DNA from 3 places in the Sinorhizobium sp. NG07B genome. Region 1 is predicted to be linked to each of the others. Evidence: riboswitches for the same ligand, from Rfam matches in the RefSeq annotation. Region 1 holds a riboswitch; each other region holds the start of a gene.
The links. Region 1 has a riboswitch for thiamine pyrophosphate ahead of thiB (thiamine ABC transporter substrate binding subunit). Riboswitches for the same ligand answer to the same signal wherever they lie in the genome.

Region 1 (9,646 bases):
TTTCCTGCCGAGCGATGCGCCGCTCCCCGACGAGCAGGTGAGCGACATGATCGACGGCGAGCGGGCGCGCCGCTGGCTGCAGCTCGCGCTGACGCAGCTGACCGAGCGCGAGATGAAGATCATCCGGGCACGCCGTCTTTCCGAGGACGGCGCAACCCTCGAGGAGCTCGGTCTGGCGCTGGGCATATCGAAGGAGCGTGTGCGGCAGATCGAAACCCGGGCGCTGGAGAAGCTGCGGACGGCGTTGGCGGCAAAGGCCCCGGCACTGACTGCCGCCATGCACTGATCGCGCGCTGAAGCCGTTATTGGGCGCTCGTTCCTGCGTCCTCAAGTGCCCTCAGAATTCGATAGGCGGCCTTCACCCGTGCCGGAATGGGATAGCCCCTGTTGGCAAGAATGACGACGCCAATCCGCTGCGTGGGCACAAAGGCGGCATAGGCGCCGAATCCGCCCGTCGAACCCGTCTTGTTGATCAGCACGTCCTCCCGTGGCGCCCGCGGCGGATCGTGCCTTGTGACCTTGTTGGGTTTCAAGCTCACCTCGGGCGAGTTTCCTGCCAGCAGCGCCTCAAGCTCGACCGGGTAGGGATACATCTCCCACCCAAGCCCTTGCGTCATGTCACCGACACTGAAGTAACCGGTGTGCGTCGCGGCGATCGCCCCCCGGAGCGTCTCGTCGACTGCTGCGCCGCCCATATTGGCCTCGACAAAGCGGATCAGATCGCCGGCCGTGGTCTTGACGCCATAGGCTTCCGAATCGAGCACGCCGGGATTCACCCGGACCGGCTTGCCGGCTTTCGAATATCCATGCGCATAGTCGTCCATGCGATCTTCCGGCACGCTGATATGGGTCTCGGTAAGACCGAGTGACGGGAAGAGCGTCTTTTCCATGAGATCGTCGAAAGGCTTTCCCATGCCTCTGGCGGCAAGGTAGCCGAACAGGCCGATGCTGGGATTCGAATAGAGCCTGTGGGTGCCGGGGGCGTAGTCCGGCCGCCAGGCTTTGAAATAGGCGACCATCTCGTTCTCATCGGTGACCGACGCCGGAAACTGCAAAGGCAGGCCGCCCGCCGAATAGGTGGCGAGATCGAGAAGACTGATTTCCTCGAAGCGGCTTCCGGCGAGTGTCGGCAGGTATTTGCTGGCGCTGCCGGAGAGAGACAGGTCTCCACGCGCCTCGCCGTAGGCGGCGAGCGTTGCCGTAAAGGTCTTGCTGATCGAGCCGATCTCGAAAAGCGTCCGATCGCCGACCTTCCGTCCGGTTTCCTTCGAAGCGACGCCGTAGTTGAAGACGTATCGTCTCCCCTCGACCGTCACTGCGACAGCCATTCCGGGAATGTCGTATTCCTTCATCACCGGGCCGACCGCCTCGTCAACGACGCGCCCGATGTTTTCCCGGTCATCGCCGGCAATTGCCTGGGTGCATGCGCCGCTGAAAAGAGAAACGGCCGCAACGACTGCAAGCGTCTGAAAGTGCCTGTTTTTCATGCTGATTCATCCCCGTCCAAGACCGTCAGTGGCTTACTTACTGCATGATTCCTTGAATCGTAGCCGAATTAAGGAAGAAGGCGGCAATTCAAAGTTGTTACACTTTGAGGGTGCGTTGCCGAAGAATGAGGAGAGAGCGGCGGCCATCACCTATTCGGCGATGATCTTCACCTTGTCGCCCGGCTTTACGGTGGATGTGACCTGCATGGCGTTGATGAGCCGGAAAAGGTCGAGCTTCCTGTCCGTTCCCATCATCCGCGCCGCCAATGTGGCGCTCGTGTCGCCCGGCCGCACCGTCACCACCCTGATGCGCAGCGGCTTCAGGGATTGGACTTCGGCCGTAGACATGCGGCGGAAGGAGCTGCGCAACTGGCTCGCGGTCGCTTCAAGCGCGGTCGATCCCTTCGGAACCGCGGTCAGGAAGCGATAGATGCGGTCGCCGAGCCGGATGACGGTGACGTCGAAATCCCAGCGATCGGCGGAGGCACGCGCCGTCGCAGCCTCAAGGCCGCTGACGGAAACGGGACGAATGGTGTCGGGCTGCAGGCCGGTCACCCAGCCGCTGGCAATGTAGTCGGTCAAGTTGCGGCGGGCGTTGTCGGAAATGCCGTCGAAGCGGATGGCGACCTCGCCCGGACCCGTCGCCAGCACGGCTTCGGCCTTGTTGTCGATCTGGAAACCCTGGGGCACGTCGAAGCGTATGCCGAGCTGGCCGTGCAGGAAGGTCTGGCCGCGGACATAGCCTTCCTCCGGGCTGTCGCCATAGAGCAGCCCGTCAATGCCGGCGAGATAGTAATCCCGGCCGCGGTCGCCGCTCGTTCCTTCTGGGCCGAAGGCGCGCGCATGCCGGCGCGCCAGTTCGACGCGCTGCGGCGCGTTCGGGTGGCTCGACAGGAAGTCGAGGCTCTGGTCCGCTTCGGGATCGACCGCGGTGAAGCGGCTATAGGCAGCCATCGAATCGAGGAAGCGCGCGGCGGCGTAGGGATCGTAGCCGGCTTCGCCGAGCATCCTAACACCGATCACGTCGGCCTGCAGTTCCTGGTTGCGCGAGAAAGCCGCAAGCCGCAGCTTGCCGCGGGCGAGCGCCTGCTTGCCGGCAAGATTGGAGGACAGCACTTCGGAGACGACGCGGCTGGCGATCACCTCCGCCTCTTCGCGCTGCTGGCGCTGGATGCCGTGATTGGCGGTGACGTGCGCCATTTCGTGCGAAAGCACGGCGGCGACTTCCGAGGCGTCGTCGGCAAGCGCCAGCAAGCCGCGCGTGACGTAGAGATAGCCGCCCGGCAGCGCAAAGGCGTTGATTGCCGGGGAATTGAGGATGGTGATGCGGTAGGACTGCTGCGGGTTTTCCGAAACCGCCGTCAGCGCGCCGGTGATGCGGGCGACGAGCCGTTCGGTCTTGGCGTCCTTGTACTCGCCGCCGTAGCTCGCGACGATGCGCGGATGCTCGCGCGCGCCGAGCTGGGCGCGCGGATCGTTCTTCTGCACCTCCTCGACAATCTGCGGATTGGAGGAGGGTGAGACGGCGGGCTCGTAAGTCTGCTCGATGATCGACTGGCAGGCGGAAAGAAGGCTGAATGAAGACAGCGCAACCAAGGCGCGCAAAACCATGCCGGCATGCCGCGTCGGAAACCAGTCTCTTGTGACTGTCTGCCTTGCCATTCCTCAGCCCGTTCCATCCGCCGATGGCGCCTCTCGCCCTCGACGAAAAATCCTACTTTTTCAGCCGCATAACGCCGCCGGCGCCGGGTTTCTCAGCCATAACTCTGCTGTATCGATTTAACCGGCGCCTGCCTAGCTGATCCCAGTAGAAATAGTTGCCCCGTGGTATCACAGCAACGGATGCGCGAGTAACCTGCGCATCCGACCGGACGTTCCGCGCGTCGCATAGCGGGGCGGTCAAATTGTGGCGAAACGCGCATTGTCCAAAGATACTGCCGTAGTGCCCCGACCAATGGCTCATTCCTTCACCGGATCTCGTCATTGCCAAGAAAGCGGTTGATCGCTGCCAGGTCCCGCCTTGCAAGAAACCGATTGAGGGGGTCGTGAGCGACGATACGCCCGTCGTCGAGGAAAAGCACGCTGTCGGCGAGGCTCTTCACGTCATCGGGATGATGCGTGATCATCAGGATGGTGTTGGCTTCCTCGCGGTGAAGGTCGCTTAGAAGTTCGCGCATCTCGGCGCGCATTCCCGGGTCGAGCGCGGCGAAGGGTTCGTCGAGCAGCAGCAGCGGCCGATGCCGCACCAGCGCGCGGGCGAGCGCCACCCGCTGCCGCTCGCCGCCGGAAAGCGTCGGCGGCAGCCTTCTGCCGAAGCCGGCGAGCCCGACCCGCGCCAGCGCATCCTCGATCCTGTCGTGATCGGGCGGGCCGAGCCTCAGCGAGGGGCTGATTCCAAGGCCGACATTGGTCGCGACGTCGAGATGGGCGAAGAGATTGTTATCCTGGAAGATGACGGACACGGGCCGTTCTGCCGGAATGCGGTCGGCCATGTCGTCGCCGAGGATCCGTACATTGCCAGATTCCGGTGTTTCGAAGCCGGCGATGACACTGAAAAGCGTCGATTTTCCGGAGCCGGAGGGGCCGACGACGGCGGCGAACTGCCCGGCCGGAACCGCGCAGTCGAAGGCCAGGGCTGCCGTTTCAAAGCGGACCCTCACGTCATTGAGGGACAAGGCAAGCGAACTCATGCGGCTCGTCCTTCCGCCGCCTTCTCTCCCGCCGTGCCGAGCACGGTCAGAGCGAGGCAGATGAGCCCCAGCATCAAGGCAATGCCGGCGGCGTCGGCGGTACGGTAGCTGCCCATCCGGCTATAGAGCAGCCAAGGTAGGGTCGCGAGATCCTGCGAACCGAAGAGGGCAACGGCGCCGAGATCGCCGAGCGACAGCGCGAGCCCGAAGGAGAGCGCCATCAGGAGCGGCTTGCGTAGCGCCGGCCAATCGATCCATCGCAGGCGATGGAAGCCGCGGATGCCGAGGCTGGCGGCAAGGCGCTCCGTTCGCGCGGCATGGGTCGCCATGGCCGGGGCCAGGACCCGGTGGACGAAGGGAAGCGCCATCAGCGCATTGATCGCGATCACGACGAAGGGAGCGAAACGCGCAACATCGCCGAAGGGGCGCAGGAGGAGGAACCAGCCGGCGCCGAGCACGACGGGCGGCGCGAGCAGGATGAAGGAAGTGGTGGCACCGATCGTGCCGGCAAACAGACGGGCGGGCATACCGCGGCGGCGCCTTCCGAGGAGCAGCCGTTGCGCCCGGATCATCAGACCGGCCATCGCGACCGAAATGGCGGCGGAGGGAAGGGCGATGGCGGCGCTGGTGATTAGCGCCCGACGGAATGCCGGCTCGCTGACGAGGCGGGCGAGATCGGCCTGCAATCCCGACGCTGCGATGGCGATGAAGGGCAAGCCGACGAAGACGAGGGCGAGCGCCAGCCAGATGCCGTCGGCAAGGCGCGAAAGGCCACTCAGGCCGTCGAACCGCCGTGCTGCCCGCCCGCTCGTCTGGCCTTCTTCGGGGGGCGGAGCGAGAAATCTTAGGGCGATCAGCAGCGCGCCCGTCAGCGCGACCTGAAGGCCGGAAAGGGCGATCGCCCGGGGCGGGTCGAAATCGAAGCGCAGCGCCTGGTAGATCGCCACCTCGATCGTGCTCTGGGCCGGGCCGCCGCCGAGCGTCAGCACCAGCGTGAAGCTGGTGGCGCAGAGCATGAAGACGAGGCCGGCAATGCCCGGCAGCAATCCCCGGATCGCCGGCCATTCGATGAAGCGGAAGATCGCTAACGACCCCATGCCGAGATTGGCGGAGCTGCGCCAATATTCGCCGGGAATGCGCTCGAGTCCGGCAAGCATCAGCCGGGCGGCAAGCGGCATGTTGAAGAAGACATGGGCAAGCAGGATGCCGAACAGGCCATAGACGCTGATCGGCTGCTGGCCCATTGCCGAGAGAACGTGGTTCAGAATGCCCTGCCGGCCCCAGACCTCGATCAGGCCGAGCGCCGCGACGAGCGCCGGCAGGCCGAGCGGCAGGGCCATCAGCCGCAGCATCCAGATCCGGCAGGGGAAGGACGCCTGCCGTGCCAATGCGCGTGCCACGGGAATGGCGAAGAGGATCGACAGGGCCGTCGAGAGGCCCGCCTGCAGCAGCGTGAAGCGCGTGACGCGCCAGATATAGGCGTTGAACAGGCCGTCGGCGTTGCTCTCGCCCGTCTGCGTGATGAGGGCCATTCCCGCCATGCCGACAAAAAGCAGGATGCCGCCGAGGCAGAAAGCCGCGGCGGCGATCGTCATCCTGCTCTCGGTGCTGTCGAACAAGCCGGCCTCAGTTCTCGCTCATCGCCGCCAGCCATTCGTCGATCCAGGCCTTGCGGTTGGCCGCGACCTCCTCCGAGGGCAGCAGCAAGGTCTTTTCGGGATTGACGAGTTTGCCAAAGGCTTCCGGCAGCGGCTCCTTGGTGGTGCCGACCGGCATCATCCAGTTGGTGGTCGGAATGATCGACTGGAATTCCGGACCGGTCATGAAGGCCAGGAACTGGCGGGCGAGTTCCGGTTCCTTGGCGTTCTTCGTCGCGCCGGCCACTTCGATCTGGATGTAGTGACCCTCGGCGAAGGCTGCTGCCTGATAGCGATCCGTGTTTTCCGCCACCATGTGATAGGCGGGGGAGGTGGTGTAGGAAAGCACCATCGGTGCCTCGCCCTTGGTGAACAGGCCATAGGCTTCCGACCAGCCGGGGGTCACCGTCAGCACGCGATCCTTGAGCTTGGCCCAGGCCTCGCCGGCCTTGTCGCCATAGACCGATTTCACCCAGAGCAGCAGGCCGAGGCCGGGCGTCGAGGTGCGCGGGTCTTCGATGACGATCTTTTGCGCAGGATCGCCCTCGACCAGCTCCTTGAGGCTCTTCGGCGGGCTCTTCAGGGTCGCGGTGTCGTAGACCACGGCGAAGTGGCCGAAGTCATAGGGCACGAAGGTATCGTCGGAAAAATCGCCGGGAACCTTGAGGCCTTTTGTGTCGAGGCCGTGCGGGGCGAAATAGCCGGTGGCCTTGGCCTCGGCGACGAGGTTGGTATCGAGGCCGAGAACGATGTCGGCCTTCGAACCCTCGCCTTCCAGCTTCAACCGCGTCAGGAGCTCGACGCCGTCGGCAACGCCGACATAATTCACCTTGCAGTCGCAGGTCTTGCCGAAGGTTTCGGCGACCTTGGCGCCAGGACCCCATTCGGTGATGAAGCTCTCATAGGTGTAGATCGTCAGCGTCTTTTCGGCAGCTGCGGCGCTCGCGGAAAATGCTGCGATGGCCACGGTGGCGATAGCCAGCCGGCCAAGGATCTTGCGATGGAGTGAACTGGACATCTGGGCACTTCTCCCTGTTGTTGATGTTGCACGGGAAAAGCGCGTATCGGTCCGATCGCTTCTAATCCCTCCGCCGGTACGAGCCGGATCAGGTTCCGCGGGTTGGCTCGAAGCCTCTCAGCCATTGAATCCGCGAGCGGTTCCAGGCACCCCGTTAGAGCAACCAAGATTTAGCTTCGGGCGGCAGCCAAGGCAAGCGGAGTTTCGGCCGGAGCATTGGCCCTTGGCGCTGCCTGCGCTATTAAGAGGCCTGAAGCCTGCAAGGCTTTGAAATTCAAACAACGGCGGCGGCGTTTTGTTCGCCAAGCGAGGCCATTTCATGCCGGATATGCTCGTTCGCCTCTATGCTTTGCCCGAGGATCGCGCGTCCCGGCTCGGCCCCGACGTTGCCATTCGGCGCGCCCTGGCGCCCGAGCGCAGGATCGTCGTCTCCTGGATCGAGGAGCGCTTCGGCACCCTTTGGGCGGGCGAGGCGGAAGCGGCCTTCTCCTCGACGCCGACGCGGATCCATCTCGCGCTCTGCAAGGGCGAGCTTGCCGGCTTTGCCTGCCATGACGTGACGGCGCTCGGCTTCTTCGGTCCGACGGGCGTCGACAAAACATTGCGCGGCCGCGGCATCGGCGAGGCTTTGCTCTTCGAGAGCCTCTCCGCCATGCGCGCCGCCGGCTATGCCTATGCGATCATCGGCGGCGTCGGCCCGGCCGAATTTTACGCGCGCGCCGTCGGCGCGGTGGAGATTCCCGATTCGACGCCCGGCCTCTATGCCGACATGCTGTTGCCAGAGGAAAGCGGAAGTTGATCCAAGCAGTCCTGTTTGGCCAAACGGCCTGAAGAGGCGTTCTACCCTTTTCCTTCGCTGCCGCTTTGCGCTATGGGCTTCTGCCATGACCCGATCGACCTTCACCATTCTTCTCGGCGGCGCGCTCAGCTTGACGGAGCGGCTGACGGCGCAGCTTTCCGGCAGCCGGTTCATCGCGGCGGACGGCGGCATGCGCCACGCGAAGACCCTCGGCATCGTCCCGGATCTCTGGGTCGGCGATTTCGATTCGACCGACGAAACGCTGCTGGCGGCATTCGCCCAAGTCCCGCGGGAAAACTATCCCGCCGCCAAGAACGCCACCGATGGCGAGATCGCGGTCGAGGCCGCGCTTGCGCGCGGTGCGACCACGCTGATCTTCGCCGGCGCGCTCGGCGGCACACGCAGCGACCATGCCTTCCTGCATCTCTTGCAACTCGCGGCGCTTGCGGAAGAGGGCCACGATGCGTTCATGACCTCGGGCGAGGAGGAGGCCTATCCGCTGATGCCGGGCACCCGTGAGATCGACCTGCCGAAGGGCAGCCTGTTTTCGGTCCTCGGATTCACCGAGCTTTCCGGACTGTCGATCGAAAACGTCCGCTATCCGCTCGACGGCTTCGCGCTTTCCTTCGGATCGTCCCGGACCATTTCCAACGTCGCGGAAGGTCCGGTCCGCTTCTTCCTGAAATCCGGCCGGGCCGTGGTCCTCGCCCGCCCCTACGATCTTTCCGGAGCCTGACGCCTTGGCGCCCCCCATCCTCAAGCTTGACGACATCTTCCTGACCTTCGGCGGCACGCCGCTTCTCGCCGGCGCCAATCTGCAGGTCGAGCCCGGCGACCGCATCTGCCTCGTCGGCCGAAACGGATCCGGCAAGTCGACGCTGATGAAAATCGCCGCGGGCCTCGCCGAGGCGCAGTCCGGAGAGGTTTTCCGGCACCCGTCGGTGACAATCCGCTATCTGCACCAGGCGCCGGATTTCGACGGCTTCGATACGGTGCAGGCCTATGCGGAGGCGGGGCTGGGACCCGGCGACGATCACTACCGCGTCACTTACCTGTTGCAGCATCTGGGGCTGACCGGCGAGGAAGACCCGAAGCGCCTCTCCGGCGGCGAGGCGCGGCGCGCCGCGCTTGCCCGTGTGCTCGCGCCGGAGCCCGATATCCTGCTTCTCGACGAGCCGACCAACCATCTCGACCTGCCGACGATCGAGTGGCTCGAAGACGAGCTCAGCCGCAGCCGCTCGGCACTCGTCTTGATCTCGCACGACCGGCGCTTTCTCGAAAAAGTCTCGACCGCCACCGTCTGGCTCGATCGCGGCCAGTCGCGCCGGCTCAACCGCGGCTTCGCCCATTTCGAAGCCTGGCGCGACGAGGTACTGGAGGCGGAGGAGCTCGAACAGCACAAGCTCGGCAAGGCGATCGAGCGCGAGGAGCACTGGCTGCGCTACGGCGTCACGGCGCGGCGCAAGCGCAACATGCGCCGCCTCGGCGAGCTGCAGGACATGCGGGCGCGCCACCGCGGCCACAAGGGGCCGCAGGGGACGATCCAGGCGACCGTCGCCGATGCCAGGGAATCCGGCAAGCTGGTCATCGAGGCGGACAAGATCACCAAGGCCTATGGCGAGCGCACGATCGTCGCGCCCTTTTCGATCCGCGTCCATCGCGGCGACCGGATCGGCCTGGTCGGCCCGAACGGCGCCGGCAAGACGACGCTGCTGAAGCTCCTGACCGGACAGATCGAGCCGGATTCCGGCACCGTAAAGCTCGGCACCAATCTGGAGATGGCGACGCTCGACCAGAAGCGCGAGGATCTGAACCTCGACGAGACGCTGGCGCATTACCTGACCGACGGACGCGGCGAGACGCTGCTCGTCAACGGCGAGCAGCGCCACGTCACCGGCTACATGAAGGAATTCCTCTTCCAGCCGGAACAGGCGCGCACGCCGATCAGCGAACTTTCCGGCGGCGAGCGGGCGCGGCTGATCCTCGCCCGCATCCTGGCGCGGGCCACCAACCTG
Region 2 (9,646 bases), on a different contig from region 1:
CCGGGCCCACTACGCCCCGTCGGCGCCCGCCTGGATGCGCAAGGGCGACTTCCACTCCACTTTGCCGGTGTGGGTGAAGGGCGAAATCCGCACGGGCTATACCTGCAATGCGCTGCTCCGGATCAGGGCCCCGTCGCTCCATGGCCGCCGCTTCAAGCTCGCGCTCGGCCGCAGCGGAGGCGAGGACACGGATTTCTTCACTGGCATGCACCAGGCAGGAGGAACGATCGCCTTTGCTCAGGAGGCCTGGGTGCATGAGCCGGTGCCGGAAGGCCGGGCCTCGTTTGCTTGGCTCGCCAAACGGCGCTTCCGCTCCGGCCAGACCCACGGACGGCTGCTGACGGAAAAGGCGCGCGGTGCGGGCCAGCCGCTGAACCTTGCGCTCGCCGCCTCCAAGGCCGCCTTTTGCGGATGCGCCGCGGTTCTCTTTCTGCCGTTAGCCGTCCGGCGAAATCGCTATGCGCTGCGCGCCGTGCTGCATGCCGGCGTGATCAGCGGCCTTCTCGGTCACAAGGAGCTCGAGCAGTATGGAGCCGCCGAGGTGACCTCCCGATGACCGCGCCCGTCAACCCTCCCATGCACACAACCGTGAACGAATCCACGCCGGACGTCACCTTTGTCATCGCCGCCTATAATGCCGCCGACACGATCACCCGTGCGGTTGGTAGCGCCCTCGCTCAGGAAGGCGTCGCGGTCGAAGCGATCGTCGTCGACGATTGCTCCTCGGATGACACAGTTGCTCTTGTCACCGCGATCGACGACCCGAGGGTCCGGCTCGTTTCGCTTGAGCAAAATCGCGGCCCGGGCGGGGCCCGCAATGCCGGCTTCGCGGCGGCGCGCGGCCGCTGGATCGCTGTTCTCGATTCGGACGACACGGTACGCCCGGCAAGACTGGCGCGGATGATTGCGCGCGCCGAAGCGACAGGCGCGCAGTTGGTCGTCGACAATCTCGACGTGCTGTCGCTCGACGGAAGCAATGTCCGGATGTTCGACGATGCCGACCTCGATGCATTGCAGGTACTGACGCTGCCGGCCTTCATCGAATCGAACGTGATTTTCCGCTCCGAGCACAACTTCGGCTACATGAAGCCGTTGTTCGAGCGCCGCTTCCTCGCCGATCATGGCCTGGCCTTCGACGAGTCGCTGAGGATCGGCGAGGATTACATCCTGCTCGCATCCGCGCTTGCATGCGGCGGGCGTTGCGCGGTGGAGCCCTCGGCCGGTTATACCTATCACATCCGCGAAGGCTCGATCTCGCGCGTTTTGAAACTCGAGCACATCGATGCGATGATGGCGGCAGACGAGGCATTCCTGCAGCGATATGCGCTTGACCCGCTATCGCGAAGGATGCAGCGCAAGCGTGCGCGCGGCTTCCGCCAGGCGCGCTCGTTTCTTCTGCTCGTCGAGTACCTGAAAAAGAGATCGTTGGCTGGCGCGCTGAAGACAGCGCTCGCCGACCCGCTAGCGCTTCGGCATCTCCGGATGCCGATCGCCGCGCGATTGCGCCGCCTGGCGGCGCGGGCGCCGCAACCCGCCCCGATCCCGGTGGCGGCTGAACGATCCCCGCTGGGCAATGATCCTCACACAAGCAAAGGATAACAAAATGGACCGCATCAGGACCGTCAGGAAAGCAGTGATCCCCGTTGCCGGGAACGGAACGAGGTTCCTTCCCGCGACAAAGGCCGTGCCGAAGGAAATGTTGACGATCGTCGACCGCCCGGTCGTCCAGTACGCCGTCGACGAGGCGCGCCAGGCCGGCATCGAGCACATCGTCTTCGTCACCAGCCGCAACAAGCAGGTGATCGAGGATCATTTCGACGACACGCCGGAACTCATCTCGTCGCTGACGCGCTCCGGCAAGAATGCGCAGATCTCCGAGCTCGAAGCTATGCTGCCGAAGGCCGGCTCCGTCAGCTTCACGCGCCAGCAGGCGCCGCTCGGCCTCGGCCACGCCGTCTGGTGCGCACGCGACCTGATCGGTGACGAGCCGTTCGCACTGCTGTTGCCGGACATGGTCTCCTTCGGCGCACGCGGCTGCATGGCAGGCCTCATGGATCTCTACCGCGAGGTCGGCGGCAATGTCGTCGCCGTCGAGCAATGCGCCCCCGAAGAGGCCTCGAAATACGGCATCGTCGGCAAGGGCGATACGGTGCGCCACGGTTTCTCGGTCACCGAGATGATCGAAAAGCCGCCGGCGGGGCGGGCGCCGTCCAACTACTATCTGAACGGCCGCTATATCCTGCAGCCGGAGATCTTCTCCATTCTCGCGCACCAGTCACGCGGGGCCGGCAACGAGATCCAGCTGACCGACGGCATGCTGAAGCTTTCAGCAGACCAGTCCTTCCATGCCCATCCCTATGAGGGCCGGACCTTCGACTGCGGTTCGAAGCAGGGCTTCATCGAAGCCAATGTCGCCTTCGCGCTTGCCCGCGCCGACATCGGCGACGTCGTGTTCGAATCCGTCCGCGAGATCGTCCTGTCTCACGAAAGCCGCATCCGCGCGGCATAAGCCCAAGCTCCCGGCGGCCGCGCGAGGCCGCCGGGAGCAGAGCGTCGCGTGTCCTGCAGGACGCGGAGAAATCGCTGCAGCGCTTTGAAATACTGCATGTTTTTAAGGAAGCAGGCAGGAGGACCGGAGAAAAAGATGAACAGAACGGCCCCCATGAAACAGAGAAGTGTACCCTTGAGCATCGTGCCCCGCGAGGAACAATCGGACGGCTTTATCGATCTCGACCGTCTGCTGGCCGTCGTCGTCCGCCGGGCAAGGCTCGTTGCAGCGTTCGTGGTGCTCTTCATCCTGCTCGGGGCCGCCTATCTGCTGTTCGCGACCCCCTATTACACCTCGCTGACGCAGATCCTCCTCGACGACAACCTGTCGAAATATGCCGAGGAAGAACCGGTGCCGACCAACAGCCAGATGCTCGACACGCAGATCGCCAGCGCGGTCGAGATCCTAAAGTCCGGGGAGCTGGCGCTGCGGGTGGTCGACAAGCTCAACCTTTCGGAGAACGATACCATCGTCAATCCGCCCCGTTCGCCGGCCGCCGTCGTCAAGGACTGGCTGAAGACGGCGACCGGCCTGTTCTCGGGCGGGCCGGGCGTTTCGGAGGAAGCGGCGCGCAATGGCCGCCGGCTGAAAGCCTCGGCAATCTTGCAGCAGTCGCTCTATGTCGAACGCGTCGGCCGCAGTTCGGTGATTGCGCTTTCCTTCCGATCGAGCGATCAGCAGCTTGCCGCCGGTGTCGTCAGGACCTATGCTGAAGCCTATCTGACCGACCAGCTGAACGCCAATTTCGAAGCGACGGAACGGGCTTCGGTCTGGCTGCAGGAGCGGCTTGACGATCTCAGGCAGCGCTCGCAGGCGGCCGCCCTCGAGGTCGAGCAGTTCCGCAGCGAGAACGGCCTGACCGCGGCGCGCGGCGAACTGATGTCCGAACAGCAGCTCGCCGATCTCAACAGTCAGCTGATCGTCGCGCAGGCGGATACGGCCAGTGCCTCGGCGCGCTACGAACAGTTCAAGTCGATCATCGACCAGGGGCCGGAGGCCGCCGTCAACAATGCCACCATATCCCCCAAGGAGGGTGACAATTCGGTGATCCGGGACCTGCGCACCCGCTATCTCGGCATCGGCAAGCGGGAGCAGGAGGTGGCGCAGAATTTCGGCGAGGACCATCCGCAGGCGGTTTCGCTTCGGGCCGAGAAGGAGGACATCGGCCGGCAGATCTATCAGGAACTGCAGCAGCTGACGGCAAGCTACAAGAACGAGTTCGAAGTCGCCCGCTCGCGCGAGGCCTCGCTGCGCAAGAGCATCGAGGGGATCGCCGGCAAGAATTCCGACGCCAGCAAGTCGCTGGTGCAGTTGCGCGTCCTCGAGCAGAAGGCCGCGGCGCTGAAGACGCTCTACGAATCCTATCTCGGCCGCTACGAACAGGCAACGCAGCAACAGTCCTTCCCGATCGCCAAGGCGCGCGTCATTTCCGAAGCCGGCGTCCCGACGGCGCCGTCGAGCCCGAAGAAGACCATGACCTTGGCGCTTTCGGCCGTGCTCGGCCTGATGTTCGGCGGCGCCTATGCCGCATTCCTCGAATTCCGCGAAAGAACCTTCCGGCTTGAAGGCGAGGTGCGCTCCATGCTCGGCCACCGATCGCTCGGCTACGTTCCGCTGATCGGCTCGCGGACGAAGAAAACAACGCAGCTCGTGCGTGCCCGTTTCGGATCGGACCGACAACCACACGACCCTTCGGAGGGCGCCACGCCATTCCAACGCCTTTCGCGGATCGTGCTCGATGCGCCGCGCTCCGCCTTCGCGGAGACATTCCGGAATGCCAAGCTCGCCTGCGACCATATGCTGCCCGGAAACGAGAGCCGCGTCATCGCGATCGTCTCGGCCCTTCCGGACGAGGGCAAGTCGATCGTCGCGGCCAATTTCGCGGCGCTGCTGGCCTCGAGCGGCAAGCGGACACTGTTGATCGATGCCGACATCCGCAAGCCCGGTCTCACCCAGATGATCACGCCGGCTCCGCGCACGGGGCTGGTCGAGACGCTGACGGGAGAAGCGACCTGGCCCGCCGGCATCAAGGTGGATCAGCGTACAAAGCTCGCGATCCTGCCGGCCGGCGGCGGAGCGTCGGATCGCAGGCATCAGAGCAACGAACTGCTCGCCTCCCAGGCGATGGCGGGGCTCATCGAGAATGCCCGCAATTCCTTCGACTACGTCGTCGTCGATCTCGCCGCGCTTGCTCCCGTGGTCGACGCGAAGGCCTTCACGCCGCTCGCGGACGGCGTCCTCTTCGTGGTAGAATGGGGCCGCACGCCCTCGAGGCTCGTTCGGGACCTCTTGAATTCCGAGCCGCAGATCGATGCAAAGGTCCTGGGCGTGATCCTCAACAAGACCGACATGGACGAACTCGAGAAATACAGCGACTTCGGCGGTGCGGAGAAATATCGGCACCGCTACGGCAAGTACTATATCGAGGAAGGCGTCACGAGCCGGCACACGGCCGCCTGACCGCGAACTCCTGCGCGGTGCTATAGGCGGCCCTGAATGGGTTCGCCTATAGCTGCTGCAATTGCCGGTGGGCGTGGCGGCAATCCCGCCTAATATGAATCCGCCTCAGCGCCCCCACCATTCGTGGAAATGGTGGACCGGTCCCCGGCCCCCTCCGACCTTCAGCCGGTCGGCGGCGGAAATCGCCGCGTGCAGATAGGCCTTCGCGGCGCCCACCGCCTCGGCGAGCGGCTGTCCCTTGGCAAGACCGGCGGCGATGGCGGCCGAAAGCGTGCAGCCGGTCCCGTGATCGTTGCGTGTTTCGATGCGCCGCGCCGGGAAGCGGACGAGCCGATCGCCGTCGAAGAAGAGGTCGGTCGCGTCGCTGCCTCTCCGATGCCCTCCCTTGATCAACACCGAGCGGGCGCCCGACGTCATGAGGGCCTCGGCCTGGCGGGTCATCTCGGCGTCGTCCTCTGCAACCGGGCGGCCGGTGAGAAGTGCCGCCTCCGGCAGATTGGGTGTGACGACGATGGCCAAGGGTAGAAGCTCATGCGTGAGCGCGGCCATCGCATCCGGCTGCAACAACGGATCGCCGGAGGTTGCGACCATGACCGGGTCGACAACCGCGCGCCTCTCGAAGCGGCGCAAGCCTTCGGCGATGGCGATGATCGTTTCCCGGCGCGAGACCATACCGATCTTGATCGACTTCACGTCGAGATCGGAAAAAAGCGCGTCTATCTGCGCTGCGACAATCTCCGGCGAGACGTCCTCGACGGCGGTGACGCCCTTCGTATTCTGCGCGGTAATCGCCGTCACGACGCTGGCGCCGTAGACGCCGAGGGCCGAAAAAGTCTTGATATCCGCCTGGATACCGGCCCCGCCGCCCGAATCCGATCCGGCAATGGTGAGCGCGATCGGCGGCACGGGCGCATGAGGCTGCATTGGTCGATCTCCTGGTGAAAAAATCACGGAGACCCAGGTGAAGGCGAAGACGTGGCGGAGGGTAGCCTCTTTCCGTTCCTACGCCGGCATGACCCGGATCAGGTTCAAGGGTCCGGCTCACCGCCGTCTCAGCGCCGCTCGGCGCTCCCCTCGGAATGCCGACATTCTATGCGGCAAGCATGCGGCAGTGTCAACGCTGCCACCTGCGAGCGACTGCTTGCGGACCCGCCATCTGCCGATGGAAGATTTTTCTCTGAAGCGGCAGAAACACGCTGCAGACGTTTCTCTTGCGCGTCGCGACGGCGCGTTTCGTCCTCGAAAACTCCGTTGATTGCGCTATTCTTGGGCCCATTCCCGTCGACCCGAAAGGAGCAAGCCATGAGCCTCCGCATCAACGACACCGCCCCCGATTTCACCGCCGAGACGACACAAGGCACCGTCAATTTCCATGAATGGATCGGCGAGGGCTGGGCGGTGCTCTTCTCGCATCCGAAGAATTTCACGCCCGTCTGCACCACCGAACTCGGCGCCATGGCCGGGATCGAAGGCGAGTTTCGCAAGCGCGGCGTCAAGATCATCGGCATTTCGGTCGATCCCGTCGACAGCCACGCCAAGTGGAAGAACGACATCAAGGTCGCGACCGGCTTCGACGTCGAATATCCGCTGATCGGCGACCGGGATCTGAAGGTGGCCAAGCTCTACGACATGCTGCCCGCCGGCGTCGGCGACACGTCCGAGGGCCGCACGCCCGCCGACAACGCCACCGTGCGCTCGGTCTATGTCATCGGACCCGACAAGAAGATCAAGCTGATCCTCACCTATCCGATGACCACCGGCCGCAACTTCAACGAGATCCTGCGCGCCATCGATTCCATCCAGCTCACCGCCAAGCATCAGGTCGCAACGCCGGCAAACTGGAAGCAGGGCGAAGATGTCATCATCACGGCCGCAGTATCGAACGAGGACGCCATCCAGCGCTTCGGCTCCTTCGACACCGTTCTTCCCTATCTCAGGAAGACGAAGCAGCCGACGGCATGAGGCCCTGGGCAGCGCGTAACGACCAACAGCCGCGAAGGGCTCCGTTTAGCCTTTCGCGGCTTCGATAGTCCTCCCCAACTCAATCCGCTTTCACTGCGCTGACGATTTCCGCCAGGACGCGATGCAACGCGTCGCGGTAGCCGTTGCGCGCCGACGGGCCGCTCTCCTCGGAGGTCATGACCACGGTGAGCTTCAGCGCCGGGACGATGTAGAGCATCTGGCCGCCATAGCCCCAGGCGAAATGGACCGTCTCGCCGCCGATCCGGCGGGTGAACCAGCCATAGCCATAGGCGTCGCCGGAGAAATAGGAGTTCGTGTGGGGCTGCCACGAAAGATCGATCCAGTCCGCCGGAACGATCTGCCGTCCGTCGGACGCCCGGCCGCCCTTGCGGTATAGTTCTCCGAAGGCAAGCAACGATCTTGCGCTCATCGCCATCTGATTACCGCCGAGATAAATGCCCTGGGGATCGCGTTCCCAGGCACCGATCCTGAAACCCTGAAGCGGACCGAGCCAATCGCGCGCGAGCGCGAGCGTCGACTTGCCGCCGGCCTTGGTGAGGATCGCCGAAAGCAGGTGCGTCGAGGCTGTCGAATAGAGCATCCGGCCGCCAGGCTCGTCGGCGAAAGGCTGCGAGAGCGCGAAGCGAACCCAATTGCGGCTCGATACCCAACGGCCGTAATTCGGCCCCGACAGCCGGCCAAGTCCGGCCTGCATGGAAAGCAGGTTGCCGATGGTGATATCATTGATCCGCGGATCCGCCGGCGAGGGCAGATCCTCCTTCAGCAGCGGTGCGATCTTCTGTTCAGGACCGTCCAGGAGGCCCTTGTCGATCGCGATCCCGACCAGGGCCGATATGATCGACTTCGACGCGGACTTGATATTGGTCGATTCGCCCGGAGAGTGGCCGCGATAGCCCTGCTCGGCGATTGTCTCACCGTCACGCGCGACTATGACGGTCTTCAGCGGCTTCAGCTCTTCCCGATCGGCAAGCCCCTTCACCAGATCGGGAACGGCAGGAGACTCCGCGGCTGCGCTGGAGGCAAGCGGCAGCAAGAGCAATAGAACGACGGCCAGAGATCTGATCATCGGCTCGACCTAGGGCGAACGGGCGCCGAAGTCATTACCTTCACCTAAAACTCACGACGAAGTGAATCCGTGCTCCGTCTCCCGCACCGGTCGTGGCAGTATTAAGGACGATCCATGACAAACCGGCGGATGAGCTACGGCACGTGGAAATTTCGATGCGGCCTAAGCCTCGTCGAACTTCTCGTGGCCTGACCCAGGATCCAGTATCCCGACGCCTTGATCCAGCGCGGCGGATAACCCCGCTCTTCGAGCATCTCTTAACATCCTGGGAAGAGAGAACTCCCCCGTCCGATCTAGAACTTCCGATCTCAAGGGCGGCTGAAGATTACCGCGAATTAACTGTTCCCTGCGGAAGCGAGGACGGTAGGATTCCAGTCTTAGGAGCAGCATCGAACTTCAGGGGACTCTGCCACTTCGCGCGGCACTCCGCACAACATTTGAGCAGCAGTAGGAGGCGGCGGCGTCACTCGAAGGGAAGGAATCGGAAATTTCAATCTTCCTACTTGTAAGCCGCCGTCTTGTTGCATAAGCGCGCGCTAACAAAACCGGGAGGAGACGTCAGCGACTTTGCGTGGCTCGCACGCCTTGGCCCGTCTATTCGATCAAGTCGCTCGCGGGACTGCGGCGGGTGTCAGAGCAATGGACCCATAAGGTGCTAAAGCCCGTCGCGTTCAAACGTATTCACGCGGCGCGCTTTAGGTCTTTGTTTTTGTGCATGTCGTCATCCCAAAACCGCTGCACAGTTTTGGGCGACATGCATTAGAAACGCGGCCGGGCGCAACGGGAGGATGCGCCGGGTCGAGATGTCTTGATTTCTCATCGGGAAACTGACGATGCAAGGGCAAAGGCAGGGAATGAAACTCTCATATCTGGGCAGCGACGCCGAAGAGCTGTCCGAAGTTCTGACGCGCTGCATCGGGCCTGTCCGGGTGCAAAGGCCGCTGAAAACGGACCTCTCCTACAGCTATGAGTTCGCCGCCGCCGGACGGGTCGCCTTCAGCCGCGTGATTTCGCGGGGCACTCTTAGCATCGGACAGAAGGACGAGGTGCCTAAGCTGCTGATATTGCTTCCCCTGCACGGCTCCGCCTGCGTGAAGATAGGACGGAGCGAGAATCTGATTTCCAAGCCGGGCGAAGCTGCGATCCTCGACGGCAACAGACTGTCGGAACTGCAGATCGAGGGAAGCCGCAGCCACCTTTCCTTCGTCATAGACCAGGAAGATATTTTCCAGCGCCTCCGTGGCTCCCTGGAACGGCCGGTCTACGGCTCGCTCGACTTCACCCCCCAACTCGACCTCGCAGCCGGGGCGGGCCAGATCATCTTCAGGCTGTCGCAGATCATGGCCACCTGCCTCGGCGCGGACGGCGGGATGCGTGATATGCCCGAAACGCTTTCCCATCTCTCAGGAAGCATCGTCAACCTGCTTGTCGATACGGTGCCGCATCGGTTCTCCACCGCCTTGAATCAGGGCGAGTGGCTGCCGTCACCGAGGCACGTCAAGCGTGCAGTCGATTTCATGCACGCCAATCTCGACAGGCCGATGTCGATGACCGAGATCGCGGAGGCGGCCGGTATCGGCGTTCGGTCC
Region 3 (9,646 bases), on a different contig from region 1:
CGCGCCGTCGAGCGATCTTTCGCTCGGCTCGCCCGCCGCCCAGCTCACCTTGACCCTGCCGTCGCCGATCAGCGGCCTGGCACGGACAAGAAACGAAGGATTGGCCCATTCGTCGGCATTCCAGGATTCGGCGGAGATCGAGTCGCACCCCGCGGCGATCATGTCGGCCAACGCGGTCTTGCCTGACCCACGGGCGCCAATGATCGCCACCAAACCTGGGTTCAGTGGGATGATCGGCGTGGTCACCCACGGCGCGTTGAGGATTTCAATCTGCGCGATGACCTGCGAAGGCGTGGCCGATGCGGGCGGTTCGGCGCCAACGTGCGCCCGACCGCCCGGGTCAATGCAGGCCTGGCGCAGCGCGTCGAACTCAAGCGCACCCTTGATCCAAGAGAAGCGATCGCCAAACGGGGTGGCGACGTCCTCCAGTTTGTGGGCGTCGCTGCCGTGCAAGCAGGGCTTCAATCCGCCGTATCGGGCACGAATCTCCGCCGGCCCCAGATCTCGCTTACCGAGCCAGAATTCACGCTGCGCTTCGCTGCTCGCGAAAATCACATCCGCACATCCCTCGATCTCGCGCCGCAGGGTCTGATCGGCGGCCTCGCGTACGCCCGAGGTTCCGTCATTTGCCCCGCCCGCAACGGCGAACAGGATGTTTTTCTTCGCCCAGCCGCTCTCGGAAAACACTTCGCGCAGCTTCTGGAAATTCACCTTGAACTGGTTGGCCCCGTAGGACAGTGCCGCACGATCATCTGTGATGGTCGGGTCGGCTTTTTTACCGAGGCGAATGAGGTCGTCCCTGGTGCAGTCGAAACGATCTTGCATGACGTTGAACTGCAACCGCGAAAGCAGCCGCCGCAGCTCCTCGATATGGTTTGGGTCTTCAGGGCTCACGAAGAGATGCAGATTGACGAATCCACCCTTGGCCGTCGCCACATCCAGTCTAAGTTCGACATTGGGGAAGACGAGCTTAGCGCGCGCCAGACGGCCGTTTGCCCGGTGACGCAGCACCTCCTCATAGGTGTCAGTCACATAGTAGTCGGTAACCGCGATCGCCTCGATCACAGGTGTCGCCTGCTCGAGTGCGGTTAAGTAGTCCTCCCATGCCGTTGGCCCGCTGAACTGATTGTTCATTGCCGTTCCAGGCGCATGGATATGCGGTTCCCATCGCCGCCACTCAGATCCCCGACTTAGCATGCCCCCCAACTTTCCTTCTTACTTCAACACACTTGTAGCGTGCTCCGCTCCTCGCGGCGACTTCACGTCCATGACCTCGCCGCGACTTCCGACCAGAGCAATTTCGATCCCAGCCAAAGCGCACCGCGGCGCAAGGCGCTCTGCAAGACGCAACGTGCTGGCCGTCAACGGCACCACCGCGACTTGCCGCCCCTGCGTCGGCGTTGCCATGAGCATGCCAACCGTCTCACAGAGACCCTTGTAGAGCCGCGAAACCTGGCCGGGATGCTTCGTGTTGATGATGCCGCCTTTGCATTCAGCAGAGATGATGAGGTTTCTGACCTCGGTGACGACATCACCGAGCCCCGATCTTGGATTCACGGTGATCGTCTGTCCGGCGGAATTCTCATACGTGCCGCCATAGGCCGTGGTGCCGATTGTGGAGACCTTCCGAAACTGCCGGCGCTCCAGCCAACCAGCGAAGTCGAACTGCTTGCCGTGCTCGCCGTCTGGGTGAATGCGCACATGCTGCGCGCCCTCCGTGCGAAGGAGATGCATCGCGTACGCAATCATCACTGCGCCCTCATACAGATGCTGCTCATGGTCGCCATCGGCTTTGCCGACGCGATTCGGAGGCGGTGCAAGCACCGTCACCAGATCCTCAAAGTCCACAGCCCACCTCCTATCGCATCACCCGCGAAACTATCCGACACCCATTGACAGGTCAATAGAACCGGTCATATTTGACCGGTAAAGGAGACCCTGTCATGTATGCCTACAATCCCGATAAATTCGCGTCGCTCTATGAGACCGAGCTGGGACAACGCATCTGGGCGTTCCTCACGCAGCCCGAGAACGTCGCACGGCTGGAGACAGCCTCGCAGTTGAGCAAGCCCGCGGTGGAAGGCATCGAGGAGCAGCTCCTTGAGGAGTTCCGCGAGGATATTCTCGCCGATCGCGTCAAGCAGATGGTCGGCCACATGGTTCGCCAAATCCTGGAGCAGCGCGACTGGGTGCTAGATCAGACCGACGTAAAGGTGCAGTCCGTGCCGTTCAGCAAGGCCGCGCGCTATCGTCGCCCCGACTGGATCACTTTCTACGCTTTCCGCAACAGCAGCGATCCGCGTGATGTCGTCATCACCGATCGTCGTCAGAATGCGCCGCTCCCGTCCGACGCGCGCTGGTCCTACTACGCTACCTTTGCCAGCCCGTTGAAGGCGGCCGTGGCCTTTGGCGTACGCGATATCCGCAAGCTTCGCACGCATGTGCATGCTCATGGCTTCCAGCGACTCCGCATCGAACGAATGCTCCGCCGCGCCTGATTTCGATGACCGATCCATCGCACATCGAGCTAACCGATCGTAACCAGCCGCTGCTAGTCGCCTGGCCGACGCCGGGCAATCCGGGAGGTTTTCTCCAGTTCGAGAAGGCCGCTGATTGGCGGCACTTCGGCGATGGGCTCGGCATCGACCCGCGGATTCCGGATATCGTTCGCGCGAAATTCCAACGTGCGCAAACGCTCTACCTGTTGGGCTAGGCGGATTTCAGTGTGGTGAAAGCGGGCGAACTCGCCGCCTTGATCGCCTTGGAGTTGGCACTGATGGATCGATACGGTGGGTACATCTCGAAGGGGAAACGAACCTTCGCGACGCTCCTCAAACATAGGGTCGCCTCTGGTGGTCTGACGGACGCCCAGATCCCTTTGGTGGCGCGCTGCGGCGGAACTGTCGTAGGTCAGTTGACGGGCGAAATCCGTCCAACCCTCGCCGAGCGTCGAAACACGCTCGCACATGGCGAACCTTTCGAAGTCCTGCCAACTGGCGGTCTCCTCGAGCTCGTACGAGACCTCATCAATTTCGCGTACCGGCACTATATCGCCGAGGCAGAGAATTTGCGCGTGCTGACCACGTCGGCGGGACGAAGCTGATGGCAGCAAGTCCGTCGATGATCGCAGCGGTCGAAGCCCTTTGGCGCGTTCCGCGACCGGGCCCGGACAACCTGCTGGCCGCTCCTGCCTTTGTCGCGCTGAGTGAGGTGTGCCAAGCCGACTATGGTGGCGGGAAGCCCACATTCGCCCTCAGCACCGCGCTGCGCTCGCTCGGGCTGCCGTGTCATCTCCCGGCAGACAGGGCCGGCCTAAGCCTGGACCCTGTGACCGCAGCGCACGCGATCGATGAGACCTACAGGCGCAAGACGACCTTGCGACGGCATATGTGCCCACTCGATCTGGCTGACGATCTCCCGGCGATGAATTTCGGTAGCGCGCGCGTCGCGCAATTCAGCACCGACGAGCTGACGAATCTGTTCGACGCGCCACGGCTTGCCCGGAACTTTCACAACCAGCCCTTTGAAGCACGGCGCCTGGCGCAATTTCACTGGCTGGTTGTCGAAGAAGAGATCGAAATCGATGCTCGACCAGAGGCCCGCAGCTCGCCCTTCATGTACATCAACTTCGACCGGGACTTCGGCGAGATTGATCCGCATCTTGGCCGCTTCCCGCCGGCAGTCGAAGCCGCGCTCTTCTTCCTGCTGCTCGCGCCGTGGGAACGGTGGTCGACGATGCAGGAAGTCGACTGGAGGGGCTTTCGCGTGCCCTGGATCCATACAGTGGACGACGACCTTTTCATCAGGCCGTCACCGCCACCGAGCGCCGATAGCCTGACCCTCGAGCCTTGGATCGTCCAGGACAATTGGGGCGAGGACGTCGAACTCGAACGGCCGACCGCGTTGCGACTTGAGGACGAGGCCCAGTCGGGGCTGGCCCTCTTTACGGACAGCGCATGGAGGCAGCTCGAATCTGCGCGGTCGTCCGCTCTTTTTGAGACACCAATCGCCCACTTTCTCGTTCGCGGCTTCCTCGCGGACGGCATGGACGAGGTCATGGCGCACATGACGGCAATCGAGGCTGCCGTCGGCCTGGAGATGGACCACAAGAAGTGGCTTCGTCCCAAGCCTGATCCTCACAAAAAGGTCTCATCCGCAACCGAGCGTATCGCGGCACGGGTCGCCGCTATTTTGAACGACCGCGCAAGTGTGCAGGCGTATAAGGACCTTTTCGAGCTGCGCAGCGCCTTCGTCCACGGACGTGCCGGTCTCCAAAAAGTATCGACCGCGCAACGTGTCATGGCGCGAGGCTTGGCACGCGGCGTTGCGAGCGGGCTGGTCGATGTCGCCTTGAGGGGAGCCCGGCCGCGCACGGACGCACTGGGCGATCTCCTCGATCAGGGCGTGCAGTATCTGTAGGCACTTTGGCAGAACGGACAGATCGGCGATGGTCATGGAAAACGAGTCTCTGCTGATCAAGCCCGTCAGCCAGCGGCAATTTCGAGCTGTACCCTTTCGCTCGAAGGAGGTCCAAATTTCGAGCCGTCGACGATCTTCGCTGCTGTGGGTTTTGCTTTACCGTTTCAAACCGAAAATTTTCTTATGTCCGTTGGGTTTAGACGTTAAACGCCGGACGATTTTCCGCTAACGATTTCAGCGCGTCCCTTTTTGCTAGGCCATTGCAACATCGAACATCAACGGCAACCTAGGCAGTTTGCAACCAGCGGCCGTCCAGGAGCGTTCGTTCTGGAACCCGGGCGTGCCAGCGCGGCCCAAAGCCACGGGGTCGGCCGCCGCTTCCGGTGCAATTTCCTATAGGACCCGGGCTTTAAAGCGCCCTCCCCCGCATCGCGCTGAAACCGTAAGGTGAAAATCGAGTGGCGGAATTTCAGCTTAGCGCTGCAATTGAAATCGGTAAGTAAAAGCCACACCCAATCTGCCCCACGTACCCCGGCTCTCGCGCCGCTCGACTGAATTCGCAAAAGATTAACCATATGAATTAGCGTCGGAATCCCACGAAACGGAAGCTAACTTGGCCTATCTTTCCGTCATTCGGACACCCAATTCGGCTCCCCATCACTATCGATAGTATTCAGATATCGATAGTGCGACGGAATGCCCGCACGTCGCACTCGGTTCCTAACCTCCTCTAAACAGTCTTGACGCCGCGGCGATAACAGTGACTATTGGCGTCCATTCACCAGGGGGGTCCCGGCAAGGGGCTGAGATACTGCTAGAGCGCGCAGTGACCCGTTGAACCTGATCCAGTTCATACTGGCGTAGGGACGGTGCAGACGCTTGATGCCAGGATTCCGTATTCCCGCGATCCATCGGCGATGCGTCTTTTCATCCTTCCGGCTTCAGAACTGGGTCTCCAACGCGAAAACTTTGGAGCCTCAAGATGAATGTTTTCAAGCCTCTCGCAGCACCCTCGGTCACGCAGGGGCCGCTTCCGGCCTCCCGCAAGGTCTACAAGCCGGGCGAGATCCATGCCGGCATCCGCGTGCCGATGCGGGAGATCGCGCTGCATCCGACCTCCGGCGAGCCGCCGGTCACCGTCTATGATGCCTCCGGCCCCTATACCCTCGAGGGCGCCGATATCCATATCGACGAGGGCCTGCCGCGGCTGCGCCGCGACTGGATTCTGGCGCGCGGCGATGTCGAAAGCTATGAGGGCCGAACCGTCAAGGCGGAGGACAACGGCTTTGCATCTGGCGAGCGGCTGACGCCGGAATTCCCCGTCCGCCACCGGCCGCTGAGGGCCAAGCCCGGTCAGGCGATCACCCAGCTTGCCTATGCGCGCGCCGGCATCATCACGCCGGAAATGGAGTTCATCGCCATACGCGAAAACCTCGGCCGCAAGGCCGCCAAGGAGGCGCTCGCCCGCGACGGCGAGAGTTTCGGCGCCGCGGTTCCCGATTTTGTCACCCCGGATTTCGTCCGCCAGGAGGTCGCCAGCGGCCGGGCGATCATCCCCGCCAACATCAACCATCCAGAATCGGAACCGATGATCATCGGCCGCAATTTCCTGGTAAAGATCAACGCCAATATCGGCAACTCCGCCGTCACCTCGTCTATGGCAGAAGAGGTCGAGAAGATGGTCTGGGCAACCCGCTGGGGCGCCGATACGGTCATGGACCTTTCGACCGGCCGCAACATCCACAACATCCGCGAATGGATCATCCGCAATTCGCCGGTACCGATCGGCACGGTGCCGCTCTATCAGGCGCTGGAGAAGGTCGGCGGCATCGCCGAGGATCTCAGTTGGGCGGTCTTCCGCGACACGCTGATCGAGCAGGCCGAGCAGGGTGTCGACTATTTCACCATCCATGCCGGCGTGCGGCTCCACTATATCCCGCTCACCGTCGATCGCGTCACCGGCATCGTCTCGCGCGGCGGCTCGATCATGGCCAAGTGGTGCCTGCACCACCACCGCGAAAGCTTCCTCTACGAACATTTCGAGGAAATCTGCGACATCTGCCGCGCCTATGACGTCTCCTTCTCGCTCGGCGACGGCCTGCGTCCCGGCTCGATCGCCGACGCCAATGACGCGGCGCAGTTCGCGGAACTCGAAACGCTCGGTGAGCTGACGAAGATCGCCTGGGCGAAGGATTGCCAAGTGATGATCGAGGGCCCCGGCCACGTGCCGATGCACAAGATCAAGGAGAACATGGACAAGCAGCTCAAAACCTGCGGCGAGGCCCCCTTCTATACGCTCGGGCCGCTGACGACCGACATCGCGCCCGGCTACGACCACATCACCTCAGGCATCGGCGCGGCGATGATTGGCTGGTTCGGCACCGCCATGCTCTGCTACGTCACGCCGAAGGAGCATTTGGGCCTGCCGGACCGCAACGACGTCAAGGTCGGCGTCATCACCTACAAGATCGCCGCGCACGCCGCCGACCTTGCCAAGGGCCATCCGGCCGCCCGCATCCGCGACGACGCGCTGTCGCGAGCCCGTTTCGAATTCCGCTGGGAAGATCAGTTCAACCTGTCGCTCGATCCGGAAACCGCCCGCAATTTCCACGACGAAACCTTGCCGAAGGAGGCACACAAGGTCGCGCATTTCTGCTCCATGTGCGGCCCGAAATTCTGCTCGATGCGGATTTCCCACGACATCCGCGCCGAGGCGCAGAAGGAGGGGCTCGAGGCCATGGCGGCGAAGTATCGCGAGGGCGGCGACCTCTACATGCCGGTCGGCGAAGGCGCAGCCACGACCGCCGGAGAATGAGATGCACGTGTTGATCAAGGGGGCTGGCGTCGCCGGCCTCACGGCCGCCCATGAACTCGTTGCGCGCGGCGCGGCGGTCATGGTCGCGGAACGAACACATGGCTTTGCGACTGCCGCCTCGTGGTACGCCGGCGGCATGCTCGCCCCCTGGTGCGAGCGGGAAAGCGCCGAGGAGGCCGTACTTATCCGCGGCACCGCTGCCGCCGGCTGGTGGGAGGCCGCGCTACCCGCCGGTTCGGTCCATCGCAACGGCACGCTGGTCGTCGCCCCACTGCGCGACGCGGCCGAACTCAGGCGCTTCGCCTCGCGCACCTCCGGCTACCGCTGGATCGGCGCGGAAGAAATCGGAGCGCTGGAGCCGGCGCTCGCCGGGCGGTTTCGCGAGGCTCTGTTCTTTCCTGAGGAAGCGCATCTCGATCCGCGCCGCGCACTTTCAGCTCTCAGACAGGGGCTCGAAGCGCAAGGCGTGGTTTTCAGCGGCGGCGGGATCGAGGAAAGCCGCTTCGACCTGACCATCGACTGCACCGGCGCCGCAAGAATCGGCGAGTTCAAGGGACTGCGCGGCGTTCGCGGCGAAATGCTCTACCTCCAGACCGACGAGGTCAGCCTTTCCCGTCCGGTGCGCCTGCTGCATCCGCGCATTCCGCTCTATATCGTGCCGCGCGGCGGCGGACTCTTCATGTGCGGGGCGACGATGATCGAAAGCGACGACGACGGCCCGATCACCGCCCGCTCGCTGATGGAGCTCCTGAACGCCGCCTATACGCTGCACCCGGCCCTTGCCGAGGCCCGCCTGGTCGAGACCGGCACCGGCGTGCGACCCGCCTTTGCCGACAACCTGCCGCGCGTCACCCGGCAGAACAACGCCATCACCGTCAACGGCCTCTACCGCCACGGCTTCCTGCTGTCGCCGGCGCTCGCTGAGGAGGTGGCTGCGCTGGCGCTTGGCGCAGAATTGAAGAGAGGAAATGCCCGATGAAGCTGACCATCAACGGCGAGGAGCACGAGCTCCCGGCCGCCACTTTGGCCGAAGCGCTGGCGCTCCTCGAATACGAGGACGACTGGCTCGCGACCGCGGTCAATGGCGAGCTCGTCCACAGGGCCGACCGAGCAAATCACCATCTCAGGGACCGCGACCGGATCGAGGTCCTGTCGCCGATGCAGGGAGGCTGATCATGCCGCAATTCTATGGAACCGAACTGCGCTCGCGGCTGCTGCTCGGCACGGCGCGTTATCCTTCGCCGGCCAGTCTTGCCGAGGCGGTGCGGCGGTCGGGCACCGATATCGTCACGGTCTCGCTTCGCCGCGAGACCGCCGGCGGGCGCTCCGGCGGCGCCTTTTTCGAACTGGTCCGCGAGCTCGGCGTCCGCGTCCTGCCGAACACCGCGGGCTGCCATTCCGTCTCGGAGGCGGTGCTGACCGCGAAGATGGCGCGCGAGGTGTTTTCGACCGACTGGATCAAGCTCGAAGTCATCGGCCACCACGATACGCTGCAGCCGGACGTCTTCGGTCTCGTCGAGGCGGCGCGTATCCTCACCGGCGAGGGGTTCGAGGTGTTCCCCTACACGACCGACGATCTGGTCGTTGCCGAACGGCTGCTCGAGGCCGGCTGCAAGGTGCTGATGCCCTGGTGCGCGCCGATCGGCAGCGCCATGGGTCCGCAGAACCTGCAGGGCTTACGCGCCATGCGCGCCGAATTTCCCGACGTGCCGCTGATCGTCGACGCCGGCATCGGCCGACCCTCGCATGCGGCAACCGTGATGGAACTCGGCTACGACGCGGTGCTCCTCAACACCGCGGTCGCCGGCGCCGCCGACCCGGCTGCCATGGCCGAGGCTTTCGCCAAGGCGATCGAGGCCGGGCATATGGCCTTTCACGCCGGACTGCTGGAGCCGCGCGACATGGCCGTTCCCTCCACCCCCGTCATCGGAAAGGCGGTTTTCTCGTGAAGCTCGACCCGTTCTATCTCATCGTCGACAGCGCCCAATGGATCGAACGGTTGGTCCCGCTCGGCGTCAGGCTGGTGCAGCTCAGGATCAAGGAGCGGAGCGACGAAAACCTTCGCGGCGAGATCCGCAGGGCCAAGGCAATCTGCGCGGTGCATCGGTGCCAGTTGATCGTCAACGATTACTGGCAGTTGGCAATCGAGGAAGGCTGCGACTTCGTCCATCTCGGCCAGGAGGATCTCGCCGATGCCGATCTCGGCGCGATCCGCGCCGCAGGGCTGAAGCTCGGGGTGAGCACCCATGACGAGGCGGAGCTCGAAACGGCGCTTGCCGCCGAACCGGACTATGTGGCGCTCGGGCCGATCTACCCGACGATCCTCAAGAAGATGAAGTGGACGCCGCAGGGGCTGACGCGGCTTTCCGTTTGGCGTGAGCGCGTCCGCTCCCTGCCGCTCGTCGCTATCGG

Region 2: another riboswitch for thiamine pyrophosphate. It lies ahead of thiD (bifunctional hydroxymethylpyrimidine kinase/phosphomethylpyrimidine kinase); the one in region 1 lies ahead of thiB (thiamine ABC transporter substrate binding subunit).
Region 3: another riboswitch for thiamine pyrophosphate. It lies ahead of thiC (phosphomethylpyrimidine synthase ThiC); the one in region 1 lies ahead of thiB (thiamine ABC transporter substrate binding subunit).

Annotation. Positions count from the first base shown of each region.
Region 1 covers NZ_NWTD01000005.1:225,270-234,915, reverse strand. The annotation lists gene CO664_RS19025 (RNA polymerase factor sigma-32) at 1-286, shown strand, start outside; gene ampC (class C beta-lactamase) at 303-1,487, opposite strand; gene CO664_RS19015 (M48 family metalloprotease) at 1,638-3,149, opposite strand; gene CO664_RS19010 (ATP-binding cassette domain-containing protein) at 3,455-4,177, opposite strand; gene thiP (thiamine/thiamine pyrophosphate ABC transporter permease ThiP) at 4,174-5,796, opposite strand; gene thiB (thiamine ABC transporter substrate binding subunit) at 5,804-6,832, opposite strand; TPP riboswitch at 6,881-6,996, opposite strand; gene CO664_RS18995 (GNAT family N-acetyltransferase) at 7,152-7,631, shown strand; gene CO664_RS18990 (thiamine diphosphokinase) at 7,717-8,367, shown strand; gene CO664_RS18985 (ABC-F family ATP-binding cassette domain-containing protein) at 8,372-9,646, shown strand, end outside.
Region 2 covers NZ_NWTD01000003.1:712,873-722,518, forward strand. The annotation lists gene CO664_RS13210 (glycosyltransferase family 2 protein) at 1-556, shown strand, start outside; gene CO664_RS13215 (glycosyltransferase family 2 protein) at 553-1,599, shown strand; gene CO664_RS13220 (UTP--glucose-1-phosphate uridylyltransferase) at 1,604-2,509, shown strand; gene CO664_RS13225 (polysaccharide biosynthesis tyrosine autokinase) at 2,645-5,008, shown strand; gene thiD (bifunctional hydroxymethylpyrimidine kinase/phosphomethylpyrimidine kinase) at 5,114-5,914, opposite strand; TPP riboswitch at 5,991-6,093, opposite strand; gene CO664_RS13235 (peroxiredoxin) at 6,311-6,970, shown strand; gene CO664_RS13240 (serine hydrolase) at 7,050-8,057, opposite strand; gene CO664_RS13250 (AraC family transcriptional regulator) at 8,912-9,646, shown strand, end outside.
Region 3 covers NZ_NWTD01000013.1:47,699-57,344, reverse strand. The annotation lists gene CO664_RS26340 (TrlF family AAA-like ATPase) at 1-1,197, opposite strand, end outside; gene CO664_RS26335 (hypothetical protein) at 1,216-1,848, opposite strand; gene CO664_RS26330 (hypothetical protein) at 1,944-2,498, shown strand; gene CO664_RS30880 (hypothetical protein) at 2,552-3,046, opposite strand; gene CO664_RS26320 (hypothetical protein) at 3,121-4,419, shown strand; TPP riboswitch at 5,193-5,304, shown strand; gene thiC (phosphomethylpyrimidine synthase ThiC) at 5,402-7,234, shown strand; gene thiO (glycine oxidase ThiO) at 7,236-8,213, shown strand; gene thiS (sulfur carrier protein ThiS) at 8,210-8,407, shown strand; gene CO664_RS26300 (thiazole synthase) at 8,410-9,183, shown strand; gene CO664_RS26295 (thiamine phosphate synthase) at 9,180-9,646, shown strand, end outside.